Regions from separate parts of the Mycobacterium sp. 050128 genome, predicted to be linked through region 2. Evidence: riboswitches for the same ligand, from Rfam matches in the RefSeq annotation. Region 2 holds a riboswitch; the other holds the start of a gene.

Region 1 (15,465 bases), on a different contig from region 2:
AGCGCCGGGTTGATGAAGACGATGCCGAATCCGAATCCCAGGTGCACGATCGCCTCGGCTTTTGCCTCATGCAGCGTCTGGACCGCCGCGTTGATGTCCTGAGCCGTCTGGGCGATGGAGACTTCGGCCACGATGCGAATGCCTTTGCGCCGGCACGCACTTCGCAGGTTCTTCAAGTAGCTCTCACCGATCAGGCTCTGCTCGAAGAGCACACCGATCTCGCAGAGTCCGCGTTTGGCGATGAGGTCGGCCAAAAAGATCGGCTCATCGGTCATCGATCCCTGCGGGAAGGAGAACGTCCACTCGCCCAACCAGTCGTCGGTGCCGGTCACGCTGATGGCCGGCACCTTGAACCGTTCCTCGATCACCTCACGCAACGGCACGCAGTTGTCGGTGATGTTCGGACCGAAGACGACGAGGCAGCCCTCGTCGACCAGTTCGCCATACGCATCGATCACCGCCTTGACCGAACCCTTGGGCAGACCCTCCACCTCGCGATAGATCATCTGCACCGGACGGTCCATCAGGCCTTGGGCGACCGCCTCTTCGAAGATGAGGTCGAAAGTCTGGGTGAAAGAGGCGAACAGCTCCTCGGGGAAGCCCGGCGGCAGCCTGAAGTCCATCAAGTAGCCGACCTTGATCGGCTCGGCGCTGCTTTCGTAGGACATCTGACCTCCCGGGTGGCCCGTTCACTCGCAACGATCCATTACTGGCTGACCTAATATTTGTTCAGACGGTAGCGGGGGCGATCTGCGCGGTCAATCATCTATGCCCCTGCGCCCAGGTAGACCTCGACCATCTCCCCCAGCGCCCGGCCCACGGCGACGTCGTCGGTGAGCGGTCCGGCGATCGCGGCCCGCGCCGCTTGTTGCATGTTCAGGCCCTCGGTGACGAGCCGGCCCGCCGCGATCAGCACGCGGGTCGAGGCGACCTCGCGCAGCCCGCCGGTCTCCAGCCGGCGGATGGCTTGCCCGAAACGCACCAGCTCCGCGGCGGTGGCACCGTCCACACCCGCTTCGTGCGCGACGATGCCTTCTTCGACATCGGCTGCAGGGAAACCGAATTCGATCGCGACCATGCGCTGGCGGGTGGAATCCTTGAGGTCCTTGAGCACGCTTTGATAGCCGGGGTTGTAGGACACCACCAGGCCGAATCCGGGTGCCGCGTCCAGGGTGATGCCGAGCCGCTCGATCGGCAGCTGTCGCCGGTGGTCGGCGAGCGGATGCAGCACCACGGTGGTGTCCTGCCGGGCTTCCACGACTTCGTCCAGGTAACAGATCGCGCCCTCGCGCACCGCGCGGGTCAGCGGGCCGTCCACCCACACCGTCTCGTCGCCACGCAGCAGATACCTCCCGACCAGGTCCGCCGTGGTCAGGTCGTCGTGGCACGACACGGTGATCAGCGGCCGACCCAGGTCGTGGGCCATCGCCTCGACGAAGCGGGTCTTGCCGCAACCCGTCGGCCCCTTCAACAGCAGCGCCAAACCCTGGCGGTAGGCGGCCTTGAAGATCGCCTCTTCGCCGCCGACCGCCTGGTAATAGGGCCGCGCCCGAGCGGCGCCGGCCTCCGGGTCGGGATCCGCACCGTTGCGGCAGGCAATCCCGGACTCGTTGGTCATAACGCCCTCCTACCAATTCCTCGGAGCCTATCCGGAACAGATGTTTGTTTCAATCAGCGTGCATTCTCGGTCTCAGTCGCTCACCCGCCGGCGCACCTCCGCGGAGCGCAACGCGGATCGGAACAGCGGTCCGATCACCCCGGCGAGCTGATCCGGGCGCCCGATCGTGGCATGTGCGGTGCTACCGAACACCCGGCGCAGCGACGCCACGTCGGTCCCAGCGCCGATGGTCAGGCACACGCAGCCAGTTCCCCGCCGGCGGGCCTCGCTTAGCGCGCGGCGCGCGTCCGCGGCGCCGTATGCCCGCTCATACCCGTGGTCGTAGGCAAGGCCGTCGGACAGCACCACCAGCAGCCGCCGAGACGTACCGCCGCGCGCCTCCAGCACCGACGAGCCGTGCCGGATGGCCGCGCCCAGGCGAGAGTAGGCGCCGGGTTCCAGGCTGTTGAGCCGCCTGATGATGTGGGCGTCGAGATGGTCGTCGAATCGCTTGACGGGCACCATGGTTACCGACGTGCGCCCCTGCGAGTAATAGGCGTAGAGGCAGACCCGGTCACCGAGGTCATGCAGCGCGACAGTCAGGTTGGCCACCGCCGTTCGCTGTTGTTCGTGCACCGTGCGCCCGACCGTTCCGGGCTCGGCCGCCGACCCCGACACGTCGAGTAGCAGCAAGACCGACAGGTCACGCCGGCGCCGCAGGCTGTCCAGGTACACCGACTCGTCGGGCACCGATCCGGCCCGCACCTCGACGCGGGCCTCGACGGCGGCGTCGATGTCGATGTCGTCCCCCTGTGGTTGGCGGTGCCGACGGTGCAGACCCATACCGAGTCGCGATAGCGGCCGACGCACCCCGAGGGCGTCGTCGATCGCCGGTGTCGCCGAGGCTTTGATCTGCGGCGCGACCTCCCGCACGGTGCACCAGTCGGGCCGATACCGCTTGCGGGAGACATCCCATTCCGGATACCGCACACCGTCCGCTGTGACTCCGGAGTCGTCGACATCCTCGCTCGCGGTCGAGGCCAGCGAGGATACGGCGTGCCCACCGCGTTTTGCGGAGTTCGTGCGATGCGTCGGGGCGTCCGCGCCGGGTGGCCCGCCGCCGCTGCCGGTCTTGCGGGTGGACGACAGCATCTTTTTCAGCCACTTGCCGATGAAGCCGCCGCCGCCGACCGGGCTGGTGAACAGGTCGGGATCGTCGGAGTCGTCGACCTCGCCATCATCAAGTTGCTCCAGCTCGCGCCGGCCGTCGCTGCGCGGGACATGCGCGGTGGCTGCCTGGTCGTCGTGTTTGGTGACGCGGGCGCACGCGGCCATCAGCTTGGCCGCACGGATCACGCCGAACACGGACGGCGGATCGCCAATCGACGCCCGCCCCGCCGCAAGCTCCAGCGACGCGGCGGGCGAGTCGCTGCGACTCGCGATGTCGCGGTCGCCCAATGACGCCAAAACCGTTGGTAGCAAATGCGCATTGGCCACCAGCGCGCGATGGCTCTCGACTGCGAGGTAGCGCTTGGCCACCCGGGGGTGGCGAAGCAACGACCGCACCACGTCGGGCTGCAGGCTGCCGGCCGCGACCATCGACGCCTGGACGGCAATGGCTTCCAGTGTGGCGCGGGCAGAAGCGCCGGCGTCGACGTGAATCGTCTGCCCATCCGTCCACGCCGGCTCACCGGACGGGAGCCCGGCGACCGCAACGGCCCGGCCCGCCCACGCGGAGGCGAGCATGCCCAGGGCCTGCAACCGCTCGGCACCAGCGTCGTCCCCCACACAACCTCCGACTTGTCGACCAAATATCTGTTCCACCGTAAAGTCCGGCTTCCCGGCAGTCAATGAACCGGCAGCGGTCAACGACCTCGGCGGCAGGATGCGGTGAGAGCACCGATGCAAAAGTCGACGAGGATAGAAATTGTTGACCAAAAAAATGCTCCACCGTAAAGTCCGGCTAAGTCGCAGTTAGCCACGACCAAAGTCAAGGAACAGTGGACTTCTCCTATCCGGCGGAATTAGAACAGTTCCGCATCGAGTTGCGCGACTGGCTGTCCGCGAACCTCACCGATGAACTGATCGCCGCCCGGCGGCCCGCGGGACGCGACGATGCGTCCTTCGAGATGCTGCGCGGGTGGAGCCGCACGATGTCCGACGCGGGCTGGGCCGCCGTCTCCTGGCCCCGCGAATACGGCGGTCGCGGAGCGACGGTTCTCGAGCAGCTGATCTACACCGAGGAGACCACTCGCGCGCGGGCCCCGATGCCGCTCAACGTCATTGGGATGAACAACATCGCCCCCGCGATCATGCAGTACGGTACCGAAGACCAGAAGAAGACGCTGCTGCCCAGGATGATGCGCGCCGACGACATTTGGTGCCAGGGCATGTCGGAACCCGAATCCGGCTCCGATCTCGCCTCGCTGCGCACTCGCGCGGTCCGGGACGGCGACGACTTCGTCGTCAACGGCCAGAAGATCTGGACCTCGCTCGGTCATCGCGCGCACTGGTGCCAGCTTTACGTGCGCACCGATCCCGACGCCCCGAAGCACAAGGGGATCTCCTGCCTGATCGTCGACATGTCGCTGCCCGGCATCGAGGTGCGTCCGCTCGTCACGCTCAACGGCGACACCGATTTCGCCGAGGTGTTCTTTCACGACGTGCGAGTGCCGGCCGACGCGTTGCTCGGACCGCTCGACGGCGGCTGGCAGGTGGCCACCACCACCCTCAGCCACGAGCGGGCCGGCGCCGCACGGCTCTACGCCGAAATGCAGGTGCGGCTGGAAGAACTCGTCGACGACATCGCCGCGCACAGCAACGCACTCGAAGACCCGGTGACGCTGCGGCGCCTCGGCGAAATCGCGGTCCGCATCAAGTATCTCGAGGTGCTCTGCCAGCGATCGATCTCGGCGACGCTGCACGGTGGCTCGGAAATAACGGCGTTCGGATCGGCCAGCCTCGCCAAGTCCGTGTGGGGTGAGATCGGACAGGACATGGCCGCACTGGCCTTCGACGTGCTGGGCACCCGCGGCGACAACGCCGCATGGGCGAACTATCGCCTCACCTCACGCTCGTTGACCATCGCCGGCGGTACCACACAGATCAACAAGAACATCACCGCGCAACGCGTGCTCGGATTGCCACGCAAATGAACCTCGAACTCACCGACGAACAGGTCGCGCTGCGCGACACCACCCGGCGCTTTCTTTCTGAAAAGGCACCGATTTCGGGCCACGTGCGCCAGCTGCTCGACGATCCGGCCGGTGTCGACGACGCGGTCTGGCGTGGCCTGGCCGACCTTGGCACCACCGGGCTGTTGGTGCCCGAGGCACTTGGCGGCGCCGGGATGACGATGGTCGAGGTCGGCGTGGTGGCCGAAGAGCTCGGCGCTGCCCTGCACCCGGGACCTTGGCTGTCCACCGCGGTGGCCGCACCGCGCACGTTGACCCGGCTCTGCGATAGCGACAGTGCTGCAACAATTTTGGCCGGAATCGCCGACGGAACGACCATCGCCACCGTCAGCTTCCTGGACTTCGGGAACGTCGCGGTCGACGCCTCCGGTAACGACGTGGTCCTGCGCGGCGAACTGGGCGAAGTAGCCGATGCCGCGGCGGCCGACGTGCTGCTGGTGCTGGCCGAAGATGCAAACGGCACCGCGCTTTTCGCGGTAAACACCGACACTTCGGCGGTTTCCGTGGCGCTCGAGCGCGGTATCGATGCGACCCGCAAGCAGTTTCGCGTCCAGCTCGACGGCGCGCCCGGGCAACGACTGGCCACGGCTACACCGACTGATGTTGCCGCGGTGATCGACGACCTGCTGATCGCCACCGCCGCCGACGCGCTCGGCGCCGCCCGCGCGGTGCTGGATCTCGCCGTCGAATACGCAAAAGTCAGAAAGCAATTCGGTCAGGTCATCGGGTCCTTTCAGGCGGTCCAGCACTTGTGCGTCGACATGTACGAGACGGTCGAACTGGCCCGCAGCGGTGTGGTCCACGCGCTGTGGGCCGCCGACGCCCTCGGATCCGACGAACGCCATCTCGCCGCCCTTCGGGCAAAGGCATTCGCCGGGCGACTGGCGACCGTCGGCGACACCGCCATCCAGGTGTTCGGCGGAATCGGCTACACCTGGGAGCACGATGCGCATCTCTACCTCAAACGCCTGCTGAGCTGGAGCGCACTTCTCGGCGGACCCGACCGCTACCTCACCGAACTCGGTGCGCGCCTTGCCAATAGGGGTCACTGATGGACATCGACTACCTGCTGACCGCCACCCGCTCCGCGCGCAAGACGCTTGACCTCGTCACGCCGGTGGACCTCGAGGACATTCGCGAATGCCTGCGCATCGGCCTGCAGGCCGCCAACGGCTCGAACTCGCAGGCCTGGCGCTGGCTGGTGGTCGCCGATCCGAAGAAGCGCGAAAAGATCGCCGAGCTGTACCGCGACGCGTACCTTCAGCGGGTCGGCGGTCAGCTGCTCGCCGACCTGCTGCCGGGCGGCACGCCGGAGAGCCGGCTGATGTCGTCAACGGAGTGGCTGGTCGAGAACATGGCGAAGGTTCCGCTGTTGGTAATCCCAAGCTATGAGCCCTACTTGCCGCGTATCGACGGCGACGAATCGTTTCACCTGGCCACCCTGTACGGGTCGATCTTCCCCGCGGTGTGGAATTTTCAGCTGGCCCTGCACACTCGCGGCTACGGCACCTGCGTCACGACCCTGCACCTGCACCACGAGCAGGAGGTGGCCGAACTGCTCGGGATTCCGCCGACCTTCGTCCAGGGCGCCCTACTGCCGGTGGGCCGGCTGCGAGCCGGACACACCTTCTCCCCCGCACGGCGGCGACCTCTCGACGAAGTGGTCGCGGTGGACAGTTGGGACGGTCCCGGGCTCTAGGGCCTTAGAATGGCTGTCACCGCTGTTAGCAGCGCATTTGAGCCGGTTTCCGGACGGGCAATCTGATAGCCTTTAACAAAGATTTGGTTCGGCAGGAGGACGAATGCGCAGCTGGGCCCGGTCGCAGTCCTCTCGAGCTGCGCACCGTTAGCCATGGCCAAAGCCGAAACCTTGGCCAAGGGAAAGCGGGCGGGCACCAATGCCCTGGATCAGGCCGACGATTCCGGGACGCGCCGCACCGAGATCCTGCAGACCGCGGCGTCTTTGATCGCATCTTCGGGATTGCGAACCTCGTTGCAGGAGATCGCCGACGCGGCGGGGATTCTGCCCGGCAGCCTCTATCACCATTTCGAATCCAAAGAAGCGATCCTCATCGAGCTGATCCGCCGCTATCAGGATGATCTGCACCGCATCGGGGAAAGGGCCCAGGCGAGACTGGACGACGCCGATTCGCGACCGCCCGCCGAGAAAATCATCGAGCTGGGATCGGCGGTCGCCAACTGCGCCGTGCACCATCGCGCCGCCCTGCAGATGTCGTTCTACGAGGGACCGAGCTCGGACCCCGAATTGATGAACCTGACCCGCAATCAGTCCGTCGCGGTGCAAGAGGCGATGGTGCAAACGCTGCGCGCCGGCCGGTGGACCGGCTACATCAAGCCCGAAATCGATCTGCCCACGCTGGCCGACCGCATCTGCCAGACCATGCTGCAGGTCGGGCTTGACGTCATGCGGCACAACTCTCCACCCGACCAGGTGGCGGAGCTGCTGTGCCGAATCATCTTGCAGGGCTTGGCCGCCCGGCCACCCACTGATGCGGCATTGGATCGGTCGAATGCGTTTTCGGCGGCCAGTGCCGTCATCGAATCGTGGGCCGATGACAGCGACGCCGACCCCAGCGACAAGGCCGCCCACGTCCGCGCCGTGGCACGAACCGAATTCGGCCGCAAAGGCTATGAAGCGACCACGATCCGCGACATCGCGTCGGCGGCGGGGCTGGGCACCGGCACCGTGTATCGGGTGATCGGCTCCAAGGACGAACTGCTCGACTCGATCATGCAATCGTTCGGACAGAAGGTTGAGGCCGGGTGGGTCGCCGTATTCCGCTCGGAGTCCACCCCCATCGAGAAGCTGGACGCACTGAGCTGGATCAACGTCAATGCGCTGGACCGCTTCTCCGACGAATTCCGCATTCAGCTCGCGTGGATGCGGCAATCGCCGCCGACCGCCAATCCGGGCTGGTCGTACCCCACCCGCCTGCGGCAGATGAAATCGCTGCTCTCCGAAGGCATCCGCTCGGGCGAGATTCGCCTCGACGCTCCCTCCACCGCGATGCTGGCACGCTGCGTCATCAGCTTGCAGTGGATACCGGAGAACATTCTGCGCGCGATCGGAAAGCGGCCCGCGCTGGTGCACATCCGTGACACCGTCTTGCGCGGCGCCGCGGTGCGCGGCAAGTAAGTAACACCGTCTAATTCAATCTGGACCCGGTATTGAGCCAAATAACTGTTACCCATACAGTTGAGCAGTTAGAACCGCGTTAGCATTATCCGAGAAGGGGATTTCCATGACCATTGTCGATCGGTTGCGCTACGACGGCAAACGCGCGCTCGTTGTCGGTGGTGCGACTGGCATGGGCGCCGCAGCGGCCAAATCGGCGGCCGAGCTTGGTGCCGAAGTCATCGTGCTGGACTACGCGCCCGTGGATTACGACGTTGCCCAGGCGGTACAGGTCGACCTGCGCGATCCCGTCTCGATTGACTCCGCTCTCGACCAGATCACCGGTCCCATCCACGCGGTGTTCTCCGCGGCCGGCGTCGCCGACGGCACGATCGACCTGATGAAGATCAACTTCATCGGCCACCGCCATCTGATCGACCGCCTGTTGGAGCGCAACCAGCTTCCCAACGGCTCGGCCATCTGCTTCATCTCCTCGGTCGCCGGCATGGGCTGGGAGAACGACCTGGACCTGATGCTGGAATTCCTCGAGACGCCGGACTTCGCGGCGGCCGAGGCGTGGTGTCAGGCGCACGAGGCCGACGGAATCAACCACTACGGGACCAGCAAGAAGGTGATCAACACCTACGTGGCCACCCAGGGCTACCCGCTGGCGAAGAAGGGCATTCGCATCAACGCGATCTGCCCCGGGCCGACCGACACCCCGCTGGCCCAGGCCAACGCGGACCTGTGGCTGTCCTTCGCCCAGGACTACCGCGACGAGACCGGCTCCAAGGTGCACACCCCGGAGCAGATGGGCGACGTGATGGCGTTCCTCAACAGCGAGGCCGCCTGCGGCGTCAGCGGCATCACCGTGCTGGTGGACTCCGGACACACGATGGCCTCGATAACCGGTGCCTATGCGCCGGGCAAGCCGATCATGGACATCATCATGGGCAAGATCAAGCTCTAGGGGTGATCGCGAGCGCGGCGTAGCCGGGCGAAGTCGGGTCGCCACCATCGGACCCGGCGTCGGTACCGTCGATGGCATGGCACGAGTCATCGTCTTCGGCGGACACGGCAAGGTGGCACTGCAGCTGGCTCGCATCCTGAGCGAACGAGGCGAGCGAGTGACCTCCGTCTTCCGCAATCCCGACCACTCCGACGATGTCGCCGCCACCGGCGCCGAACCGGTGGTTGCCGACATCGAGCAGCTCGACACCAACGCACTGGCCGAGCTGCTGCCCGGACACGACGCGGTCGTCTTCTCGGCCGGCGCGGGCGGCGGCAATCCGGCCCGCACCTATGCCGTCGACCGGGACGCCGCGATCCGGGTGATCGATGCCGCCGCCCAGGCGGGCGTCAAGCGGTTCGTGATGGTGTCCTACTTCGGTGCGGGTCCGGACCATGGTGTGCCGCAAGACGATCCGTTCTTCGCTTACGCGGAGGCCAAGGCTGCCGCGGACGCCCATCTGCGAGCCAGCGCACTGGACTGGACGGTGCTCGGGCCCGGCCGGCTCACGCTGGAACCGCCGACCGGCAAGATCGTCATCGGCGCGGGCAAAGAGGTATCCCGCGCTGACGTCGCACTCGTGGTGGCCGCCGCGCTGGCGGACGACTCGAGCATCCGGCGGACCATCGAATTCAACAACGGCGACATCCCGATCCCAGAAGCCCTGGCGGGCTGATTAGACTGCGTCACGCAGCTGGTCTGCTTGCGCCGCAACCGCGGCGCGGGCATCGAGCGAGGCAACGTTAGTAACGCTTCGTGAGAGGGAACCCGGTGGGAATCCGGGACTGTCCCGCAACGGTATGCAGGAACGAACGCCGTCAATAGGCACTGGTCGCAAGACTGGGAAGCGACGGCCACTAGGAGCACCACCCGGTGCGCGCCTGCGAGTCCGGAGACCTGCCAGTTGTGCCGGGCGCACCCGTGCCCGGCGGCTCATCGCCTCGTGGAATGGGCGTTTGGCTGCAGCCGTTGGCGGTAAGTACCTGCAAGAAATGGGTGCTCACCGCGGCAGGATCGGCTGCACGTCCGCCGGCGGTGACCACCACGCCGATTGAAGGACGAATATCGTGACCTCCCAACCATTCACCGCAACTGTCGTCGGCTCTCCGCGCATCGGCCCGAAACGCGAACTCAAGCGCGCGACCGAGGGCTACTGGAAAGGCCGGACCAGCCGGGCCGAACTCGAAAAGCTCGCCGCCACCCTGCGCCGCGACACCTGGACGAGCCTGGCCGACGCCGGCCTGGACTCGGTGCCGGTGAACACCTTCTCGTACTACGACCAGGTACTCGACACCGCGGTCATGCTGGGCGCGTTGCCGGCCCGGGCCGCACAGGTTTCCGACGACCTGGATCGCTACTTCGCCGCCGCGCGCGGCAACGCCGATGTCGCGCCGCTGGAGATGACCAAGTGGTTCGACACCAACTACCACTACATCGTTCCCGAGATCGAGCCCGCGACGAAGTTCACACTGAACGCGAACAAGGCGCTCTCCGAGCTGAAAGAGGCGCTCGAGCAAGGGATTCCAGCGCGCCCGGTCGTCATCGGTCCGATCACCTTCCTGCTGCTGAGCAAGGGCGTTAACGGTGGCGGCGCGCCGATCGAGCGGCTGCAGGAACTGGTGGGAATCTACGCCGAGCTGCTGAGCCTGCTCGCCGACAACGGCGCCGAGTGGGTACAGATCGACGAGCCCGCGCTCGTTACCGACATCTCCCCCGACGCGCCCGCACTGGCCGAGGCGGTCTACTCCGCGCTGGGCAAGGTGAGCAACCGGCCCGCGATCTACGTCGCGACCTACTTCGGTGACCCCGGCGACTCGCTGAGGGCGCTGGCCCGCACGCCCGTCGAGGCGATCGGCGTCGACCTGGTTTACGGCGCCCGCGAGGCGACAGCCTCGATCGTTGGAGCGCCCGAGCTCGCGAACAAGATCCTGGTGGCCGGTGTCGTTGACGGGCGCAACATTTGGCGCACCGATCTCGAGGCGGCGCTGGGCAAGCTGACGACGCTGCTGGGTTCGGCGGCCCACGTAGCGGTCTCGACGTCCTGCTCCACCCTGCACGTGCCGTACTCGCTGGAGCCCGAGACCGGCCTGGACGACGCGCTGCGCAGTTGGCTGGCGTTCGGGCAGGAGAAGGTGGCCGAGGTGGTGACGCTGTCCCGGGCGCTGCACGAGGGCCGCGACGCGGTCGCCCAAGAGATCGCCGCCTCCAACGCCGCGGTGGCCTCCCGCAAAAAGGATCCGCGGCTGCACAACGATCAGCTCCGATCTCGGATCGACGAGATCGTCGCCACCGGTACGCACCGAGGTGACGCGGCACAACGGCGGACCAGCCAGGAGGCGCGGCTGCACCTGCCGCCGCTGCCGACCACGACAATCGGGTCGTTTCCGCAGACCGTCGTGATCCGCAAGGCCCGCGCGGCGCTGGTCGCCGGCGAGATCGACGAGGCCGAGTACGACAGGCGGATGAAACAGGAGATTTCCGACGTCATCAAGCTGCAGGAGCAGCTCGGCCTCGACGTGCTGGTGCACGGTGAGCCCGAGCGCAACGACATGGTGCAGTACTTCGCCGAGCAGCTGGACGGCTTCTTCGCCACCAAGAACGGCTGGGTGCAGTCCTACGGCAGCCGCTGCGTGCGGCCGCCGGTGCTCTTCGGCGACGTCATCCGCCGCCAGCCGATGACGGTGGAATGGGCGAAATACGCGCAGTCTCTGACCGACAAGCCGGTCAAGGGCATGCTGACCGGCCCGGTGACGATCCTGGCATGGTCGTTCGTCCGCGACGACCAGCCGCTGGCGGACACCGCCAACCAGGTGGCACTGGCGATCCGCGACGAGACGGTGGATCTGGAGTCCGCCGGCATCGCCGTCATCCAGGTCGACGAGCCGGCGCTGCGCGAGCTGCTGCCGCTGCGACGGGCCGATCAGGAGGACTACTTGCGTTGGGCCGTCCGGTCTTTCCGGTTGGCGACCTCCGGCGTCGCCGACTCGACCCAGATCCACACGCACCTGTGCTACTCGGAGTTCGGCGAGGTGATCGGCGCGATCGCCGATCTGGATGCCGACGTGACGTCGATCGAGGCGGCACGGTCGCACATGGAGGTGCTGGACGACCTGAACGCGGTCGGCTTCGCCAACAGCGTCGGCCCGGGCGTCTACGACATCCACTCGCCGCGGGTGCCGAGCACGGGCGAGATGGCCGAGTCGCTGCGAGCCGCGCTGCAGGCCCTGCCTGCGGAGCGGCTGTGGGTCAACCCCGACTGCGGGCTCAAGACACGCAACACCGACGAGGTGACCGCGTCGCTGCAGAACATGGTCGCCGCCGCGCAGGAAGTGCGCGCGGGGGTCTGACGGTCGACAGGCCCGAGCGTCACGCCGGCGTGGCGCTCGGGCTTCGGCGTCACTCTGGCGTGACGGTCGGCGGGGCCTCGGGCTCGAGCTCCTCGCGAGCCTCGGCCTCGACCGGCACTTCGGCCTCGGACTCGGGGGCAGCGGACTCGGACAGCACCTGGACCGGCACATCGTCGGCCCAGGGCTGCCGGGTGACCATGTCCGCGACTTTGACTATGCCGCGCTCGAATTCACCCGTCGCGGCGTCCACCAACCGGTAAGACTGCGTCTGCTTATGGATCGGCTGGGCGTCGAGTAGCACGACCCGCACCTCACCGGGCAGGAAGCCGCAGCGCTGCTGCATCGCGGCGATCAGCTGCTCGTTGTGCATATGGCCGTCGCCGAAATTCCATCCGACGGCGGTGCTGCAGATCCGCTCCCCGTCGGTGATCACATAGTCGTCTTCGTTCTGACCGGCCATCGCCCGATGCGCCAGCGTGAACAACGCCCGGCCGTGAGTGTTCATGGCGCGGAAGGCATATCCCAGATACATCGGGATCTGTGCACGCTCCTTGCCGTACACCTTCTCCAGCTGGGCCGCGGGCATGCTGGCGATCGAAACGATGTTGTGGTTGATCTTCTTGTCCGCCGAGGCCTTGATGCACCAGAGCGTGGTGTCCCAGTTACCGGCGTAATAGCGCATGCCGGGCAGGAACGAGATCTTGCGCGGAAACAGATTGCCCGCGATCACGATTGAGGCGATGAACGCGATGAAAATCCCGACCAGCACCGGGTTTTTCAAGTCGGTAAGTCCGGTATGGGTGTGGCCGACGAACAGCGCGAAGACACCGAAGATCATGAACACGTTCCATTCCAGCGGCACCCCCATGGGGATGGCCGACAGGATGCCGAAGTGGAAGATCACCATGATCGCGGCGGGAACCGCGGTCCACCAGCCGCCGTGCCCGACGAATAACGCGATGGGCACGCACATTTCGACGAAGGTGCTCACGTGGGCGAAAACCCGTGACAACCGTCCGGGCCGCAGATCGTCGGGGAACTTCTCGAAGAACATCCGCTTGATGAACCGGGGCCGGAACACCGGGTTGTTGGACATCATCGTTGACATCACGAACGGAAAGTGCTTGTTCAGCTTGGATGTGGCGGCGCCGATCCAGATCACCATGAACACCAGCTTGGCGGCGACGATCATGTCGACTCCGCCGAACAGGAACGTCACCGACAGCGTCGCGTACACCTCACCGCGGGCGGCCAGGAAGATCACCTTGTCGCGCAATCCCAGGATCCCGAGAAGCACCAGGATCAGCGCGATCCGCCAGGTGGGTATCAACCCGACCTGGGTGCCCAATTCCCGCACCGGGCCGGTGCCATCGGCAAACAGGGCCAGGAAGGTCACCAGTAAGAACAGTCCGTATAGCGCGTTGTCGACCAAGGTGCGGGCGGTGCCCTTGGTCCCCGGGACGCGGTTGGGCCATGGGGGCAGCCGGATGGTGTCGGGCCGCAGCCAATACAGGATCGACCCCAGCGGCGGGTTGAAGCGGTTGTTCAGCGGCCCAAAGCCGCAGCCCAGCCCGACCACCTCGAAGAGCATCGTGTACAGCACGACCTTCTCGAACACGATCGGCTCGGCGTACCACGACATGACGTCAGTGACGGCCAACCCGCGAGTGGTCGGCACCGCCAACAACCAAGCGAACAGGATGTAAAGCAAGATCTTGCCGACGTAAAACAGATGCAGAACGACCGGCGTTCCGAAACCGACCTCGGCCCAATGTCGGGCCATCGGGCGGATCTTCTCGCTGCGGGACAGCTTGCTCCACTCGTCGATGTCGACCTGCGGCAGTTCGGGTTGGAGAAATCCCATGGTTCCACACCCTAGAACCTGCTCTAGCCGACCGTGTTGCGGATCGCGGATGACACCCTTTGCCCGCAGGTTCTCCGGCGGTTAGCGTGATGTCCTGGCACCTGCTTAGGAGATGTCCATCATGAGCAGAATTCGGTTCCTGATATCGGCCGCCGTGTTCGCAAGCCTTGCGGTCGCCGGCGCCGGCACGGCGTACGGCCAGGCGCCCGCAGCGGGTGATTCCTGCACGGTGTTGCACTCCACCACGCAGGACGCCAACGGCCGGACGATGTGGTGCAACCCGACCATGACCGGCACCCACAGCCTGGTCTGGCAGTACGGCGGGCCAGCCGACTAGGTGCTCAACTGCGGGCCAGTGCCCGCTGGTCGCGTCCCGAGTAGGCGCTCAACGGCCGGATCAAGGAGTTCGACGCGGCCTGCTCCATGATGTGAGCGGTCCAGCCGGTGATTCTGCTCATCACGAAGATCGGCGTGAAGCAGGCGATGTCGAATCCCATCAGGTAGTAGGCCGGGCCGGTCGGGAAATCGAGATTCGGTTTGATACCAGTGGCGTCGAACATCTCGGCTTCCAGGATGTTGTACATGTCCAGCCAGCGATGCCCGTCGCGCGCCGCCGCGATGCGGCTCAGTGCGTGCTTCATCGTCGGTACCCGCGAGTCACCGTTCTTGTAGACCCGGTGCCCGAATCCCATGACCTTCTCTTTGCGGGCGAGCTTGCCGCGCAACCACTCTCGGGCATTGCCTGGCTCGCCGATCTCGATCATGTCGTGCATTACCGCCTCGTTGGCGCCGCCGTGCAGCGCGCCCTTGAGCGCACCGATGGCCCCGGTGACCGCGCTGTAGATGTCCGACTGCGTCGAGGTCACCACCCGCGCGGCGAACGTCGAGGCGTTGAAACCGTGTTCGGCGTAAAGGATCATCGACTGCTCGAATGCCCGCACGACCGCGGGTTCGGGCACCTCGCCGAAGCACATCTGCAGAAAGTTCTCGGTGTAGCCCAGCCCCCAGTGTGGTGGGATCGGCGCCAACCCGCGCCGGCGCCGCATGTCCACCGCGACAATGGTCGGCAACACCGCGAGCATGCGCAGCGCTTTGGCCCGGTTCGCCGAGTCGTCGTCCTCCTCGGGGTCCTCGGCGCCCAGAAAGCTGATGGCGGTGCGCACCACATCCATCGGATGACAGTTGTCGGGCAGCTTGGTCAGCAGCGACAGCATCGACCGATCGAGCCGGCGGCTGGCGCGCTCGCGCTGGCTGAACAGCGCCAGCTCTGCGTCGGTTGGCAACTCGCCGCGCCAGAGCAGGAATGCGACTTGCTCGA
Region 2 (15,465 bases):
TTCCGGCATCCCCTGATCCGCGCTGTCGCCTACGAATCGCAGCTCAAATCCGACCGTGCCGAATTGCACCGCCGGTTGGCCGACGTGCTGCAGCAACAGCATTCTGGACCGGCAGACGACGTCGCCGCGCTGGTCGCCGAGCATCTGGAGTCGGCCGGGGACCTGGCCGGCGCGTACGGGTGGCACATGCGGGCCGGCAGCTGGCTGATGGGACGCGACGTCGCGGCCGCGCGATCCAGTTGGGAACGCGCTCGCAACGTCGCTGACGCGCTGCCCTCCGGATTTCCGGACCAGATCTCGCTGCGCATTCTGCCCCGCACACTGTTGTGTTCGACCGCATGGCGCGTGGGCAGCACCGCCGACGAGGCCGGATTCGGTGAATTGCGAGCACTGTGCACCGCCTCGGGTAACCGAGTTTCGCTGGCCGCCGGCCTTTCCGGCGCGATGTTGTCGTTGACCATGGCCAACCGCCACCACGACGCTGCGCGGCTGGCCTCCGAACAGATAGCGCTGTTCGATTCCGCGGACGACCGGATGAGCATGTTCGGCGTGATGTCGGCGGCGATGTTCGCCAAGTTGCATGCCGGCGAGGCGGCTGAAGCGCTTCGGGTGGCACAGGCGGTGACCGACTTGATGGCCGACGACGGCTCGACGGGCAATCTCATGGGATGGGGCTTGGGATCTCCACTTGCGGTCGCGCTGCTCTATCGCGCGCAAGCCCGGGCGGCGCTCGGGGACAGTTCCTGGCGCGCCGATCTGCGGCGCGCCCTGGCGATCCAACGCGATTTCGGTGAGCGAGGCATCGTCATCGTGGTCACCTACGGCTACTCCCTATCCGTGACGAACGGCCTGCTGGTAGCCGATGCCGCCGCCCTCGCGGAAACCGCCGCCGTGCTCCGCGATGCCGAAAAGTCCGGTGATGCAAGCGCATTGGCGCTCGCGCAGGTAACGCACGGGCTCGTCATGACCCGTGCTGAGGCAGCCGATCATCAAGCCGGCGCACAACTCCTACTGACCGGACGCAAGGCGCAACAGGTACAGCGCAACCTGCTCAGCGTGGCGATCGTCGACATCCGCACGGCGCTGCTGAAGGCCGAGGCCGGGGAGTTCGACGACGCCATCGCGATCGCCCGGGCGACCGTGAACGAGCTGACCGGATCCGGTGAAATGGTCATCCGTGCCGCGGCCGTCGCGGCATTGGTGACCGCCTTGCTGGGGCGAGGCGGCGACGCCGAGGTGTACGAGGCGCAAGCGATGGTCGACCGGTTGGCCGCGGTGCCGACCGAGCCGGGGTTCGTCCTCAACGAGATCTGGCTGCTGCGGATGCGTGCGCTGCTGGCCCGTGCGCACAGCGACCAGAACAGCTACCGCGACTACTTGAGTCGCTACCGCTCGATGGCGAAAAGCCTGGGTTTCGAAGGGCACCTGCACTGGGCCGACGCGATGACGTGACGCCCGGTACCGCTACGGGGTCGACCCGTTGGCCGTGGCGAATTGCCGCAGGCTCGCGGCCAGCGCCACCGGTACCCGGGCCTTGATCCGGGTGCCGAAGGAGTTGTGCTCGGCTTCCTGGACGCGGCCATCGGCGTGCACGCGGGCCAGCAGGTCGCCGCGGTCGTAGGGAATCACCACGTCAACGGCGGCGTCGGTGGGCGCGGCGAGTTCGGCCATCCGCCGGCGCAGCGCGTCGATGCCCTCGCCGGTGTGCGCGGAGACGAACACCGCGCCGGGCAGCCCGTGCCGCAGCTTGGCCAGCATCAGGTCGCTCGCGGCGTCGATCTTGTTCACCACCAACAACTCCGGCGGCGGCTCCCCCTTGTGGTCGGCGATCACTTCGGAGATCACCTGGCGCACCGCATTGATCTGGGCGAACGGGTTGACGTCGGAGCCGTCCACGACGTGCACCAGCAGATCGGCGTCGACGACCTCCTCCAGCGTCGAACGGAATGCCTCGACCAGCTGGGTGGGCAGGTGCCGCACGAAGCCGACAGTGTCGGTGAGCACGAGCGGACGGCCGTCGGGGAACTCGGCACGCCGGGTGGTGGGTTCCAGGGTGGCGAACAGCGCGTCCTGCACCAGCACGCCGGCCCCGGTGAGCGCGTTGAGCAGGCTTGACTTGCCGGCGTTGGTGTAGCCGACGATCGCGACGGACGGCATATCGCTGTGCACGCGGCGACTGCGTTGGGTGTCGCGGGCCTGCTTCATGTCCTTGATCTCGCGGCGCAGCTTGGACATTCGCTCGCGTATGCGGCGCCGGTCGGTCTCGATCTTGGTCTCACCGGGACCGCGCAGGCCCACGCCGCCGCCGCTGCCGCCGGCGCGACCACCCGCCTGCCGGGACATCGACTCACCCCAGCCGCGCAGCCGCGGCAGCATGTACTGCATCTGCGCCAGGGTTACCTGTGCTTTGCCTTCCCGGCTGGTGGCGTGCTGGGCGAAGATGTCGAGGATCAGCGCGGTGCGGTCGATGACCTTGACCTTGACGGCCTTCTCCAGTGCGGTCAGCTGCGCCGGGGACAGCTCACCGTCGCAGATGACGGTGTCGGCGCCGGTGGCCACGACCACTTCGCGCAACTCCTGGGCCTTGCCGGAGCCGATGTAGGTCGACGGGTCGGGCTTGTCGCGGCGCTGGATCAGCCCCTCGAGCACCTGCGAGCCGGCGGTTTCGGCCAGGGCCGCCAGCTCGGCCATGCTCGCCTGGTTGTCGGCGGCGCTGCCCTCGGTCCACACGCCGACCAGAACGACGCGTTCCAACCGCAGCTGGCGGTACTCGACCTCGGAGATGTCGGTGAGTTCGGTCGACAGGCCGGCGACGCGGCGCAGTGCCGATCGGTCTTCGAGGGCGAGCTCGCCGACACTGGGCTCGGACGCGGGATGGTCGGCCGGTTGATCGTGGTACGGCATTTCGGGATGTGTCATAGGCAATTAGCAATGATGCACGCCAAACCCGTGGCGTGCATTCGAATTATTGAGCGTTCCACCAGTCCTCGCTTACTAAGCCACGGGCCAGCAGCACCGACGGCCCGCGCAGGTAGCTGGTGGCGTCGGTGATGGTGACGACGACGTCGCCCCCGGGCACCCGGACAGTCAGCGTGCCCGTGTCGGCCCCGGCGTCGGCGAGCGCGGCCACCGCGGCCGCGACGGTTCCGGTTCCGCACGAACGGGTTTCGCCGACCCCGCGCTCATGGACCCGCATCTGCACCACGCCTCCGGCCGCCGCGGTGAGTACTTCGACATTGACGCCTTCCGGGAACTGCGCCCGGTCGAAGTGCACCGGCGCGGCGACGTCCAGCGCGGCGAGCTCGTCGCTACTCAGCTGCGGGTCGACACACGCCAGGTGCGGATTGCCGACGTCGATCGCCAACCCGCGAAAGCGCCTGCCGCCGACGATGACCTCGTAGGCCGCCCCCCCGCTACCCATCCGGTTGGCCTTGCCCATGTCGACGGTGACGTCGGCGTTGGTGGTGTCGGCGTGGTGCATGGTGACCATCCGCGGCCCCGCCAGCGATCCGACGACGAACTCGTCGCGCGTCTCCAGGCCGCTGGCGCGCAGGTAATGCGCGAACACCCGCACGCCGTTGCCGCACATCTGCGCGGTCGAGCCGTCGGCGTTGCGGTAGTCCATGTACCAGTCGTCGGCGCCGACACCATCGGGCAGGCGATCGAGCACGCCGGCTTCCAGGGCGGCACCCGCGGTGGTGATCCGCAGCACGCCGTCGGCGCCCAGCCCGCGGTGGCGGTCGCACAGCGCGGCCACGCCGGCCGGGGTGAGCGGCAGCTCGGCGTCGAGGTCGGGCAGCAGCACGAAGTCGTTCTGGGTGCCGTGGCCCTTGGCGAAGATCATGTGCGCCATTCGCCCCCGCACGCGGGAGGTGCCCCCACAACCCCGGCCATGCCAGGGTCTTCGTCATTGGCGCGGATCACCTGTTCAGGGTACGTGCCGCCACGCCCGCACGGTGTCGGCGATGACACGGGCGCGGTCCGACTCGGTCGCGGCGCCCACGTCGACCCAGTGCACGCGGTGATCGCGGCGAAACCACGACCGTTGCCGTCGCACATAGCGGCGGGTGCCCACGAACGTCAGCTCTTGCGCGTCGCGCAACGCTGCGGGATCGTCGGCATCGAGCGCGGCGAGCACCTGCGCGTAGCCGAGCGCGCGTGACGCGGTGACGCCGTCGCGCAGGCCCTCGAGTAGCAGCGCCCGCACCTCGTCGACCAGGCCTTGGGAGAACATGGTGTCGGTGCGGCGGGCCAATCTCTCGTCGAGAAGGGTTGTTTCACAATCTAATCCGACGATGGCGGTGCCCCAGCGGGGAGCGCCGATGCGGGGCGCGGACGCCGCGAACGGCTGGCCGGTGAGCTCGACAACCTCGAGCGCACGCACCGTGCGGCGGCCATCGGTGGGCAGGATCGCCGCCGCGGCGGCCGGGTCGCGACGGGCCAGCTCGGCGTGCAGCACGCCCACGCCGACCTCGGCGAGCCGTTGTTCCCAGCGCGCCCGCACCGCGGGGTCGGTGGCGGGAAAGGTCCAGTCGTCGAGCAGCGACTGGACGTAGAGCATCGAGCCGCCCACGATGACCGGCACCGCACCGCGGGCCGCGATCGCCTCGATATCCGCAGCGGCGGCCCGCTGATAGCGGGCGACGGTCGCGGTCTGGGTGACATTCAGGACGTCGAGCTGATGATGCGGGATGCCGCGGCGTTCGTCGACGGGCAGCTTGGCGGTCCCGATGTCCATGCCGCGGTAAAACTGCATGGCGTCGGCATTGACGATCTCGGCACCCACCTCGCCGCTGAGGTGCTCGACGACGTCGAGGGCCAGCTGCGACTTGCCGGTCCCGGTGGGGCCGATGATCGCCAGGGGTCTCATGCGTCGACCCGCCGCGCCCGGCGTACCGCCGAGCTTGCGATCGCCGCGGGTCTCATGCGTCGACCCGCCGCGCCCGGCGTACCGCCGAGCTTGCGATCGCCGCGGGTCTCATGGCTGCCAGGCTCCGGCGAAGTACCCCACACCGTAGGGCGCTCCCCGGTACAGCTCCTTGGCCGAACGCGGTCCCGGCTCGGTCAGCCCGGCCAGCACCTGGAATGCGACCCGCCCCAGGATCTGCTCCGGCAGCCCGGCCAGCGCGGCGCTGTCGCCGTTCGCCAACGCGTCGGCCAGGGCCAGCTGGGCGTCGGGGCCAGCGGGGTCAAAGCCGCCGGGCGCACCCTCGGTGAGGGTGTTCGCGCCGTCGGCGACAACCAGCACGCCGAGCGGATCGGACGCCTGGTCGATCTCGGCCCGTAGCCGCCGGCCCATGTCCAGCGCGGTGTCGACGTCGTGGTCGCCGCGGTAGACGCGAACCTGCGCGGCGGCCTCGGGCCGGACCCGGCCGCGCAGCCAACCGGCGATCAACGCGCTGAGCGGGAAGTCGGCCACCACATCGGCGGGCTCGGCGGCCCGCGGCGATAGGCGGACGCGCACATCGGCGCCGTAGCCGGCAAAGCTGCCGATCCCGTTGGGGCCCACCACATCGTCGGCGTCGCCCGTGCCGATCACGACCCACCGCGGCGGCAGCAGCGCGGCCCCCGCCAGCACCGCCGTGGCCAGGTCGGCCAATTCGGCGGCCGCCACCCCGGCGAGCTCGGGAACAAGCAACGGCGTGGAGGGAACGATCGCAATGGCGCTCAGCACGACATCAAACTAATCGACGCCCGCCAAACCGACCGTCAGCTGCTGCACTCCGCCTCGGCGAGGCGCGCCTCAGCCGATCGGCGCAGCGCTTTTTTCGCCAGCTTCTCCGCGAAGCTGCTCGACATCGTCGCCGCCTCACCGCGGGCCAGAGCCACGGTCGCGACCACCACCACCACGACACCAACCGCGAGCACCACCTTCGCAGTTCCGTTGCAGTCGAGGTACTCACCGAGCACGGCCATACCGAGGATCGAACCGACGACCGGCTTGGCCACCACCGACGTCGGCAGGGAGGCGGTCAGCGAGCCGGCACGGAACGACGACTGCTGGAAGATCATCCCGGCGAGGGCAGCGGCTATCCACGCGTAGAACTCGGGCGCGGTCAACAGCGCACCGACGCCGTCTCCGACGATCACCACCACGGCCTTGGTCAGGACCGCGAACAGCGCCAACGACGAACCGGCGACGATGGCCAGCAGTACCGCGGCGACCGAGCCGGGCCACTTCCGCGCGCCCCACACGCAGAACACCAGCGCCGGGCCCATCACCAGGGCCACCACCACCCAGGTTTGCACCGAGCCGCGCGAGGCGCCGGGATCCGGATCACCGACGACGACGACCACCGCCAACGCGGCGGCCAGCAGCAGCGCCCAGGTCCATTCCCAGCGGGTGACCGAGCGCCGGGTCATCCGCGCGTAGATCGGCAGCGCGAACAGCAGCGCCGTGACCTGCAATGACGTGACCAGCATGACGGAGCCTAGCGTCAAAGCGGCGGCCTGCAGGGCGTAGTTCGCGATGGCCCCGCCGGCGCCCAGCCACCACTTGCCGTCACGCACCGACATCCGGAAGAGCTCGAGGTGGCCCACCGGCTTGTCGGTGATCTCCTGCGCTGAACGCTGACGGACGACATTGCCCAGTGCCGACGCGAACGCGGCGAGCAGGGCGAGAATAACCGCGATATCCGTCTTCTCCACCTGCGACCTCCTCCCCGGCCCGTGGCCACGAGGGCCATCATCTGCGACGGGTATTCGCTACCCGTTTCGGAGCCGTTTCCGTTGTGTGAGCGTCGAAATTGCCCGCGCCACTTGGGAAGAAACGGTCCTGCGCAACAAATAGTTCACGAACCTGTGTAGAGCCTGTGGCAAGGCTGTGGCTGGCTGGTGACGCCCGATAGGACCGATGAACTCGCTCCCATGGTGTCACAAGCCCGGCGACCGCGGCTTGCGCGGCGACGACGATCGCCACCGCTGTAGTCGCGGGCTCAATCCGCCGCCGCGGGGACCCCACCCCTGGCAATCTTGTCGCGCCCCCTCTAGCCCCACAAGTACCAACAACACCAATTGTCACTAACACGGTACCGGGCGCCGCGTGCCCGCCCTACGGCTCCGGCAACGGTGGAATCGAACCGTTATCCGCGTCCTACGCCGGTTGTTCGGCGGCATCACCCAACGCGGCCTGGACACGTTTGCTGGTCGCGACGGCATCGACGCGGGCGAGTTCGGCGGTGGCCGCCGCCACCACCACCGCGGCCGCGATCAGGGCAACCATGCCGCCGCGGCCGGTATTCAGCGTCTCGCCGAGGACGACGACACCCAGCAAAGCCGCCACGACGGGCTGCGACACTTGCAGGGTCGGCATGGACGCGGTCAGCGCGCCGGCCCGGAACGCCGACTGCTCCCAGGTGAATCCCCCGAGCGCGACCAGCAGCCAGGCGTAGAGCTCCGGGCTGGCGAGCACCGTCGCGCCGCCTTCGCCGAGCCGATGGACGACGCCCTTGGTGAGCACCGCGAAGATCCCCCACAGCGAGCCGGACACGAACGCGAACAGCACCGCGGCCAGCGTGCCGCCCCGAATACGGGCCGTGACGATGGACCCGATCAGCAACGGTCCGAGCACCGCCGCCACGTAGGCCCAGGTCTGCAGCGACACGGTCGAATGACCGGCCCGCGGATTGCCGACGGTGACGATCACGCACACCGCGGCGGTCAGCACCGTGGCCCAGATCCACTCCCGGCTGGAAACCCTGCGCTGGGCAAGCCGCGCGCCGATCGGCAGGGCAAACAGCAACGACAGGACCAGCAGCGCCTGCACCAGCAACACCGACCCCTGGTCCAGCGCGGCCGCCTGCAACGCGATGCTCCCGATCAGGATCAGCACACCCCACCGCCACCGCTGGTTGCGGGCCAGCTTGGCGAACAGCCGCAGCTGCCCCAGTGAGGTGTCGGTAATCCGATGCGTCGCGCGTTGCTGGAGGACGTCGCCGATGGCGACGCACAGCGCCGAACTCAACGCGAGCAACGCGGCGATGTCCACCTTGTCCATGTGCGGTTTCTCTCCGAAGTCGAGGGCCGATCACCGTAAAAATGCCGGGTGCCCACACTGTTTCACAGAGGCTGTCAAGGCGGTGACGATCAGGTTGCGGCATACGGCCCGCCAAGCTGCTTGAATACTGGTGGAATCGGTGACGGAGCGGCTGTCGATCGCAGCAAGTCTCCCGACCGTAGAGGTGCCGCTACGCGCGGCAGGTGCGCGGGAACAGCGAGCGCGCGAAAGGGTGCAAGAGATGGTGACGAGCGCATGACCGATGACGAGCCCCGCTCCAGCGATGCGCCCATCCCGGCACCACGTCCCGGGCCGCGACCCGGTCCCCGCCCGGGCCCGACACCGCGACCCAGCGCCCACCCGGTGGTGTTGCCACCGGCCAGCAATCCGCATCAGTACGGACGCGTCGACGACGACGGGACGGTGTGGCTGGTCAGCTCGGCCGGCGAACGCATCATCGGCTCCTGGCAGGCCGGCGACCGTGAGGCCGCCTTCGCCCACTTCGGCAGGCGATTCGAGGACCTGAGCACCGAGGTCACGCTGATGGAGGAGCGGCTGGCCTCCGGGAGCGGCGATGCCCGCAAGATCAAGGCCAACGCGGCCGCGCTGGCCGAGACATTGCCGACGGCCTCGGTGCTGGGTGATGTCGACGCGCTCGCCGGCCGGCTGACCGTGCTGGTGGAGCACGCCGAGGCCTCGGTCGCCGCCGACCGCTCCCGCCGCGACGAGCATCGAGCCGCACAGACCGCCCGCAAGGAGGCGCTGGCCGCCGAGGCCGAGGATCTGGCCGCCAACTCGACGCACTGGAAGCTCGCCGGGGACCGGATGCGCGAGATTCTCGATGAGTGGAAGACGATCACCGGACTGGATCGCAAGGTCGACGACGCATTGTGGAAGCGCTATTCGGCGGCGCGCGAAGCGTTCAACCGCAGGCGTGGCTCGCACTTCGCCGAGTTGGATCGCGAGCGCGCGGGCGTGCGGCAGTCCAAGGAGCAGCTGTGCGAGCGAGCCGAGGAGATGGCCACTTCGACCGACTGGGCCGCAACGAGCGCCGAATTCCGCAAGCTGCTGACCGAGTGGAAATCGGTGGGGCGCGCGACCCGTGAGGTCGACGACGCGCTGTGGAAGCGCTTCAAGGCCGCCCAGGACGCCTTCTTCTCCGCCCGCAATGCCGTGACGGCGGAGAAGGATCAGGAGTTCCAGGCCAACGCCACCGCCAAGGAGGCGCTGCTGGCCGAGGCCGAGAAGATCGACACCGGCAACCACGAAGCCGCCCGGGCGGCATTGCGGTCGATCGCCGACAGATGGGACGCGATCGGCAAGGTGCCCCGGGAACGGTCAGCCGATCTGGAGCGGCGGCTGCGTGCCGTCGAGAAGAAGGTGCGCGACGCCGGCGAATCGAATTGGTCTGATCCCGAGGCGCAGGCCCGTGCCGAGCAGTTCGCCACCCGCGCCGAGCATTACGAGCAGCAGGCCCGCAAGGCGGCCGCCGCCGGCCGGACCAAGGAAGCCGAAGAGGCACAGGCCAACGCCGAACAGTGGCGGCAGTGGGCCCAAGCGGCCGCCCAGGCGCTGACCCGCAGGTCCTAGCGGCCCGCCGCCTGCTCTGGCGGCGCCTCGGCATCGGGACCATCGGGGGTGTCCTGGTCCCCCAGGGTCTCCAGCAGCGTCCTGGACTGTTGCTTGGCGCTGATCCGGCGCCGCTGCTCCTCGGCCGCGAGCTGCACGATCGTGCGTGACCACACCACGCGGGCCCAGTGGAACGTCAACAGGATCACCGTGATCCACGCGATCCACAGCCCGATCCCCGGGCCGGGATGACCGGCGGCCGCGGTCTGGCGCGACCACACCGCCAATAGGCCGGTCGCGCTGGCTATCGACGAGCCCGCCAGCGCGATCCAGGCCAGCGCCCAGCGACGGGTCAGCAATGCCAGCATCGAGAACCCGACGCCGAAAACCAGTGTTAACCAGAGGAATACCTTCGACGGCAGCGACAACGCGGCCGCACCGGCGCCGTGGCTGCTGAACAATACATCCCAGCCCCGGACGTGGCCGGTATGCGGCAAGATGAACGATCCCAGCAGCACGAACACCAGGATGGCGACGATCAATGCCCTTGGACCGGGGTCGATTTCGCGGGCAACGCGGCGTTCTGCGGCCTCGATCTCGGCGCGCAGCGCATCAAAGTCCGTGTGTTCTTTCGTCATCGGGCACATCCCTGGGTTTCGACTGGTTGAATCGCCGGCCCAATGCCCGGCATGCCCAAACCGATCCCGCGCGGGCGCCGTCCGGCGGCGTGCGCGTCACCGGCCCGGGTGCGGCGGTGGGTCAGGATGCCGGCGTCGGCGATCAGGTGGTGCGGCGCGGCCTCGGTGACCGCGGTGGTGACGATGTCTCCGGGGCGCACCGGGGTGTCGGCGGTGAAGTGCACCAGTCGGCCGTCGCGCGCGCGCCCGGTCATGCGAGCGGTGCGAGCATCTTTGCGGCCTTCGCCGGTGGCGACCAGCAATTCGACCCGCTGGCCGATCAGTTCGCGGTTGCCCTCCAACGAGATTTGCTCCTGCAGTTCGATCAGCCGCATATAGCGTTCCTGCACAACGTCTTTCGGCAGCTGCCCGTCGAGTTCGGCGGCCGGGGTTCCGGGCCGCTTCGAGTACTGGAAGGTGAACGCGGCGGCAAACCGGGCCCGGCGCACCACGTCGAGAGTGGCCGCGAAGTCCTCCTCGGTTTCGCCGGGGAATCCGACGATCAGGTCGGTGGTGATGGCCGCGTGCGGCATCGCCGCCCGCACGCGGTCGATGATGCCGAGGTAGCGCTCGGCGCGGTACGAGCGCCGCATTGCCCGCAGCATCCGGTCCGACCCCGACTGCAACGGCATATGCAGGGCCGGGCACACATTGGGCGTCTGGGCCATCGCATCGATGACGTCGTCGGTGAACTCGGCCGGGTGCGGCGAGGTGAACCGCACGCGTTCCAGTCCGTCGATGTCTGCGCAGGCCCGCAGCAGATCGGCGAAGGCGCCGCGACTGCGGGGCACGGCGGGATCGGCGAACGAGACACCGTAGGCGTTGACGTTCTGCCCGAGCAGCGTGACCTCTAGAACGCCATCGGCCACCAACGATCGCACTTCGGCGAGGATGTCGGCCGGGCTGCGGTCGACCTCCTTGCCGCGCAGCGACGGGACGATGCAGAACGTGCAGCTGTTGTTGCAGCCGACAGAGATGGAAACCCAAGCGGCATAGGCAGATTCGCGGGCGCTCGGCAGCGATGAGGGAAATTCCTGCAGCGCCTCGACGATCTCCACCTGGGCGACTTTGTTGTGCCGGGCCCGCTCCAGCAGGGTGGGCAGCGACCCGATGTTGTGCGTGCCGAAGACCACATCGACCCATGGCGCCTTGCGCAGCAGGGAGTCTCGGTCTTTCTGGGCCAGGCAGCCGCCGACGGCGATCTGGAAGTCGGGGTTGTCGCGTTTGCGCGGGGCCAGGTGGCTGATGTTGCCGTACAGCTTGTTGTCGGCGTTTTCGCGCACCGCGCAGGTGTTGAAGACCACCACATCCGCGTCGGCGCCCTCGTGGGCGCGTCGGTAGCCGGCGGCCTCGAGCAGACCAGCCAACCGCTCGGAGTCGTGGACGTTCATCTGGCATCCGTAGGTGCGGACTTGATAGGTGCGCCCCGACCCCGCCGCGGGCCCGGCCAGGCTCGCGGCGTCCGGCGCCACTGTCGAAGTCACGGGGCCATGGTACGGCGACCGGGGCCTGCCCCATGAACCCCCAGCTAGACGCGGCGGCGTTCCCGTTCGGCGGTCAGCTCGGCGAGGACAACCTCGCAGGCCAGGTTCTGGCCATAGCCGCGGCGGGCCAGCATGCCCACCAGCCGGCGGGTGATCCGCGCGTCGTCCCCGCTCAGCGTTTCCCGCCGCAGCTTGGCCCGCACCAGTTCTTCGGCCCGGCCCCGCTCGGCACCGGCGTCGATCCCGGCCAGTGCGGTGTTGATGACCTCTTTGTCGACGCCCTTGGTGTGCAATTCGGCGGCCAACGCACGCCTGCTTTTTCCCGCCCTGGTGTGCCGGGACCGCACCCACTGCTCGGCGAAGTCTCGGTCGTCCACCAGCCCGACGGCGGCGAGCCGGTCGAGCACCCGAGCACTGACGTCGCCGGGATACCCGCGTTTAGCGAGCTGGCCGGACAACTCGGCCCGCGTGCGCGACCTCGCGGTGAGCAGGCGTAGGCACAGCGCCCGCGCCTGCTCTTCGCGGGCAGGCTCAGAAATCGACGGGGGCGGGGAGGACGTCGTCATCGGTCAGCACCGCGCCAATGCCCAGCTTTTCCTTGATCTTTTTCTCGATCTCGTTCGCGATATCGGCGTTCTCCACCAGGAAGTTGCGGACATTCTCCTTGCCCTGGCCGAGCTGCTCGCCCTCGTAGGTGAACCAGGAACCGGACTTGCGGATGAAGCCCTGATCCACACCCATGTCAATCAGCGACCCCTCCCTGCTGATGCCGCGGCCGTAGAGGATGTCGAACTCGGCCTGCTTGAACGGCGGCGCCACTTTGTTTTTGACGACCTTGACCCGGGTGCGGTTACCGACCGCATCGGTGCCGTCCTTGAGTGTCTCAATCCGGCGCACATCCAAGCGCACCGACGCGTAGAACTTCAAAGCCTTTCCACCCGTGGTGGTTTCGGGGCTGCCGAACATCACCCCGATCTTCTCACGGAGCTGGTTGATGAAGATCGCGGTGGTCCCCGAATTGTTCAGTGCGCCAGTCATTTTCCGCAGCGCCTGGCTCATCAGCCGGGCCTGTAACCCGACGTGGCTGTCACCCATCTCGCCCTCGAGTTCCGCGCGCGGCACCAATGCGGCCACCGAGTCGATGACCAGAATGTCCAGGGCGCCGGAGCGGATCAGCATGTCGGCGATCTCGAGGGCCTGCTCCCCCGTGTCGGGCTGGCTGACCAGCAGGGAATCGGTGTCGACGCCGAGTTTCTTGGCGTAGTCCGGGTCCAGAGCGTGCTCGGCGTCGACGAACGCCGCGACACCCCCGGCGGCCTGAGCGTTGGCCACCGCGTGCAGGGCGACGGTCGTCTTACCCGAGGATTCCGGGCCGTAGATCTCCACGACCCGGCCGCGTGGCAGTCCGCCGATGCCCAGAGCCACGTCCAATGCGATGGATCCGGTCGGAATGACCGAGATCGGCTGACGCTGCTCGTCGCCGAGACGCATCACCGAGCCTTTGCCATAGCTCTTCTCGATCTGGGCCATCGCCAGTTCGAGAGCCTTCTCGCGGTCGGGGGCTTGCACCATGGTGCTCTCCTATAGTCGGTGTTCTTCTGACCGTTATCGGTCGGTTGGCCGTGACACTAGAGATGGCCACCGACAAGTCGTCTTCTTCGCGTGATCACCACGGTAGACGAACACCTGTTCGAATCAAGTTTGACACGCCGTAGGCGGTTGCGTGTGGCAATATCGGCTACCGACAGGGTGCCGACGGGCCTGCATGAAGAGGAAACCGGTGCGAATCCGGTGCGGTCCCGCCACTGTGATCGGGCGCATTCTTGCCCCGCGAGCCAGATACTCACCGCCGGCGCTTCCTCACTAGACGCTGGGGCGGACCTCCCCAGAGAGGCCGGATGCGCACGCATGGATATCTCCGGCGAGCTTGCCGAAATATCTTCCTACAAAGGGTTTTTCGCACTGACCGTGGGCGGCGGGGCGCCAGGTTGGCACCCGGTCCGCCAGGACTACGGCGACGGCTTTGCGGGTTTGATCGACACCACAGCCAAGCGCTACCACACGACGGACTTGCGGATCGGCGCCTCCCTGGTCCACCTCGGCCACGCCACCCGGCTGTGGTCACCGGTGCTGGCCTGCGCGTTGGCCCACGGCGTCGTCCCGGACCTGCAACACCTGCAACGTGCCGACGACGGGGCGCAGCTGCGCCTACCCGAGCCCATCGGAGAGCCGGTCGAGGACATCGCGGCCGAGTCGTATCGCCTGGTGGTGCAACAGCATATGCAGCCGTTCGCGGCCGGCTTGCGGGTCACACTGGCGCCCGCCCTGCTGGCGGGCAACATCGCGTCCGCGCTCGTCGGCGCGTCACGGGCGCTGCTCGCGGCCCGACCGGACCTGCGTGCGCGGATCGTCGAGATCACCGCATCCCTGCTGGACACCGGCGTGCTGTCCGGATCCGGCGCCATCACCGGCTCACACCTGGGCTTCACGCGCGACAGCTGCTGCCTGTTCTATCGCCTGCCCGGGCGATCGGTGTGCGGTGACTGCGTGTTTCCCCAGGCACCGCGCTCGACCCGGCGTTGAGTGTGCCTCCCGGGCGTTGAGTGTGCCTCCCAGGCGGCGAGTGCGGGGGTAAGGCGCTCGAGGTGCGCACTCAACGGAGAGCCGGTGAGCTAAGAGCTCACCACTGTTCGCGCGGCACGTCGAAGTCGACGCACAACGCCCGCCAGACGTCGCGGGGTTCGATGCCGTCCTCGATCGCCTGCGCGGCGGTCCGGCCGCCGAAACCCGGCAGCACGTGATCTACCAGTACCGATGCGCCGTAGGCGGCGCCGAATCGCAGCACTACGCGCTCGTTGAACTCCGTCAGCCGCACGCCAGCCAACATACCGAGCCCGGCTATTTCGCGAGCGCCAGCGCTTGGTGGCAAACCCGAACCGGGTCGGCGACGCGATGGATGCCGGAGGCGGCGGTGCGCGCAGCCTCCCGGTAGCCCGGCGTCGACAACACGTCGTTGACCGCCTCCACCAGCGCATCGGCGGTCAGCGGCCGAATCAGCCGCGCGCTCCCCTGTCGCCGCACCCGGTTGGCGATCTCCCACTGATCCCCGCCGCCGGGAACCACCACCAGCGGCACCCCGGCCAGTAGCGTCTTGGCCACCATGCCATGGCCGCCGCCGCAGATCACCAGGTCGGCATGCGAGAGCAGCTCGTCCTGTCGACCCAGCCCGACGACCGCCCACGGCGGCACCGCCAGATCCGGTCCGTCCAGCCGCGACACCAGCAGGCGCGAGCCCGCCGGCAACGTCTCGCCCGGCGTCAGGCACCCCAGCGCGACTTCGGCCAGACCCTCGGTCCCGATCAAGGCGGTCGACGGCGCGATGACGATCACCGGCCCGGAGTCGGCCGGGACCTCGAGGATGCGATCGGTCGGCTCGAAGTGCAGCGGCCCGACGACGACGGCCTCGGCCGGCCAGTCCGGGCGGGACACCTCCAGTGCGGGCAGCGTGGCGATCAGTCGTCGCAGCGGCCCGGGATCGCGCGCCGGCAGGCCGATCTCGGCCCGGGAGATCTCGCGCTGCTGCAGACCCGCGCGCACCGACCGTGCCGTCAGCGCCCGCATCGTGGCGTCGCGCAGCCGGCCGCGAACGCCGGTACCCGGCGCCAGCCCGCTGCCGATCGGCGGCAATCCTTTGGACGGCAGGTACAGCGGGTGCGGGTTCAGCTCGATCCACGGGATC

What was found. Region 2 has a riboswitch for cobalamin ahead of SKC41_RS24520 ((2Fe-2S)-binding protein). Riboswitches for the same ligand answer to the same signal wherever they lie in the genome.
Region 1: linked by a shared signal. The riboswitch ahead of metE (5-methyltetrahydropteroyltriglutamate--homocysteine S-methyltransferase) and the one ahead of SKC41_RS24520 ((2Fe-2S)-binding protein) in region 2 are both predicted to bind cobalamin.

The regions. Positions count from the first base shown of each region.
Region 1 covers NZ_JAZGLW010000001.1:2,832,683-2,848,147, reverse strand. The annotation lists gene SKC41_RS13800 (ABC transporter substrate-binding protein) at 1-668, opposite strand, end outside; gene SKC41_RS13795 (CbbQ/NirQ/NorQ/GpvN family protein) at 767-1,618, opposite strand; gene SKC41_RS13790 (nitric oxide reductase activation protein NorD) at 1,691-3,385, opposite strand; gene SKC41_RS13785 (acyl-CoA dehydrogenase family protein) at 3,598-4,752, shown strand; gene SKC41_RS13780 (acyl-CoA dehydrogenase family protein) at 4,749-5,843, shown strand; gene SKC41_RS13775 (nitroreductase family protein) at 5,843-6,490, shown strand; gene SKC41_RS13770 (TetR/AcrR family transcriptional regulator) at 6,644-7,948, shown strand; gene SKC41_RS13765 (SDR family oxidoreductase) at 8,055-8,897, shown strand; gene SKC41_RS13760 (SDR family oxidoreductase) at 8,974-9,612, shown strand; cobalamin riboswitch at 9,664-9,855, shown strand; gene metE (5-methyltetrahydropteroyltriglutamate--homocysteine S-methyltransferase) at 10,004-12,283, shown strand; partial or broken gene SKC41_RS13750 (DUF3556 domain-containing protein) at 12,435-14,147, opposite strand; gene SKC41_RS13745 (hypothetical protein) at 14,269-14,484, shown strand; gene SKC41_RS13740 (bifunctional 2-methylcitrate synthase/citrate synthase) at 14,489-15,465, opposite strand, start outside.
Region 2 covers NZ_JAZGLW010000004.1:235,519-250,983, reverse strand. The annotation lists gene SKC41_RS24580 (ATP-binding protein) at 1-1,452, shown strand, start outside; gene hflX (GTPase HflX) at 1,465-2,919, opposite strand; gene dapF (diaminopimelate epimerase) at 2,966-3,844, opposite strand; gene miaA (tRNA (adenosine(37)-N6)-dimethylallyltransferase MiaA) at 3,929-4,870, opposite strand; gene SKC41_RS24560 (hypothetical protein) at 4,979-5,674, opposite strand; gene SKC41_RS24555 (DMT family transporter) at 5,710-6,648, opposite strand; gene SKC41_RS24550 (DMT family transporter) at 7,094-7,996, opposite strand; gene SKC41_RS24545 (DUF349 domain-containing protein) at 8,252-9,586, shown strand; gene SKC41_RS24540 (Rv2732c family membrane protein) at 9,583-10,212, opposite strand; gene miaB (tRNA (N6-isopentenyl adenosine(37)-C2)-methylthiotransferase MiaB) at 10,200-11,726, opposite strand; gene recX (recombination regulator RecX) at 11,771-12,292, opposite strand; gene recA (recombinase RecA) at 12,258-13,298, opposite strand; cobalamin riboswitch at 13,466-13,591, shown strand; gene SKC41_RS24520 ((2Fe-2S)-binding protein) at 13,635-14,309, shown strand; gene SKC41_RS24515 (DUF3046 domain-containing protein) at 14,407-14,601, opposite strand; gene SKC41_RS24510 (glycosyltransferase) at 14,625-15,465, opposite strand, start outside.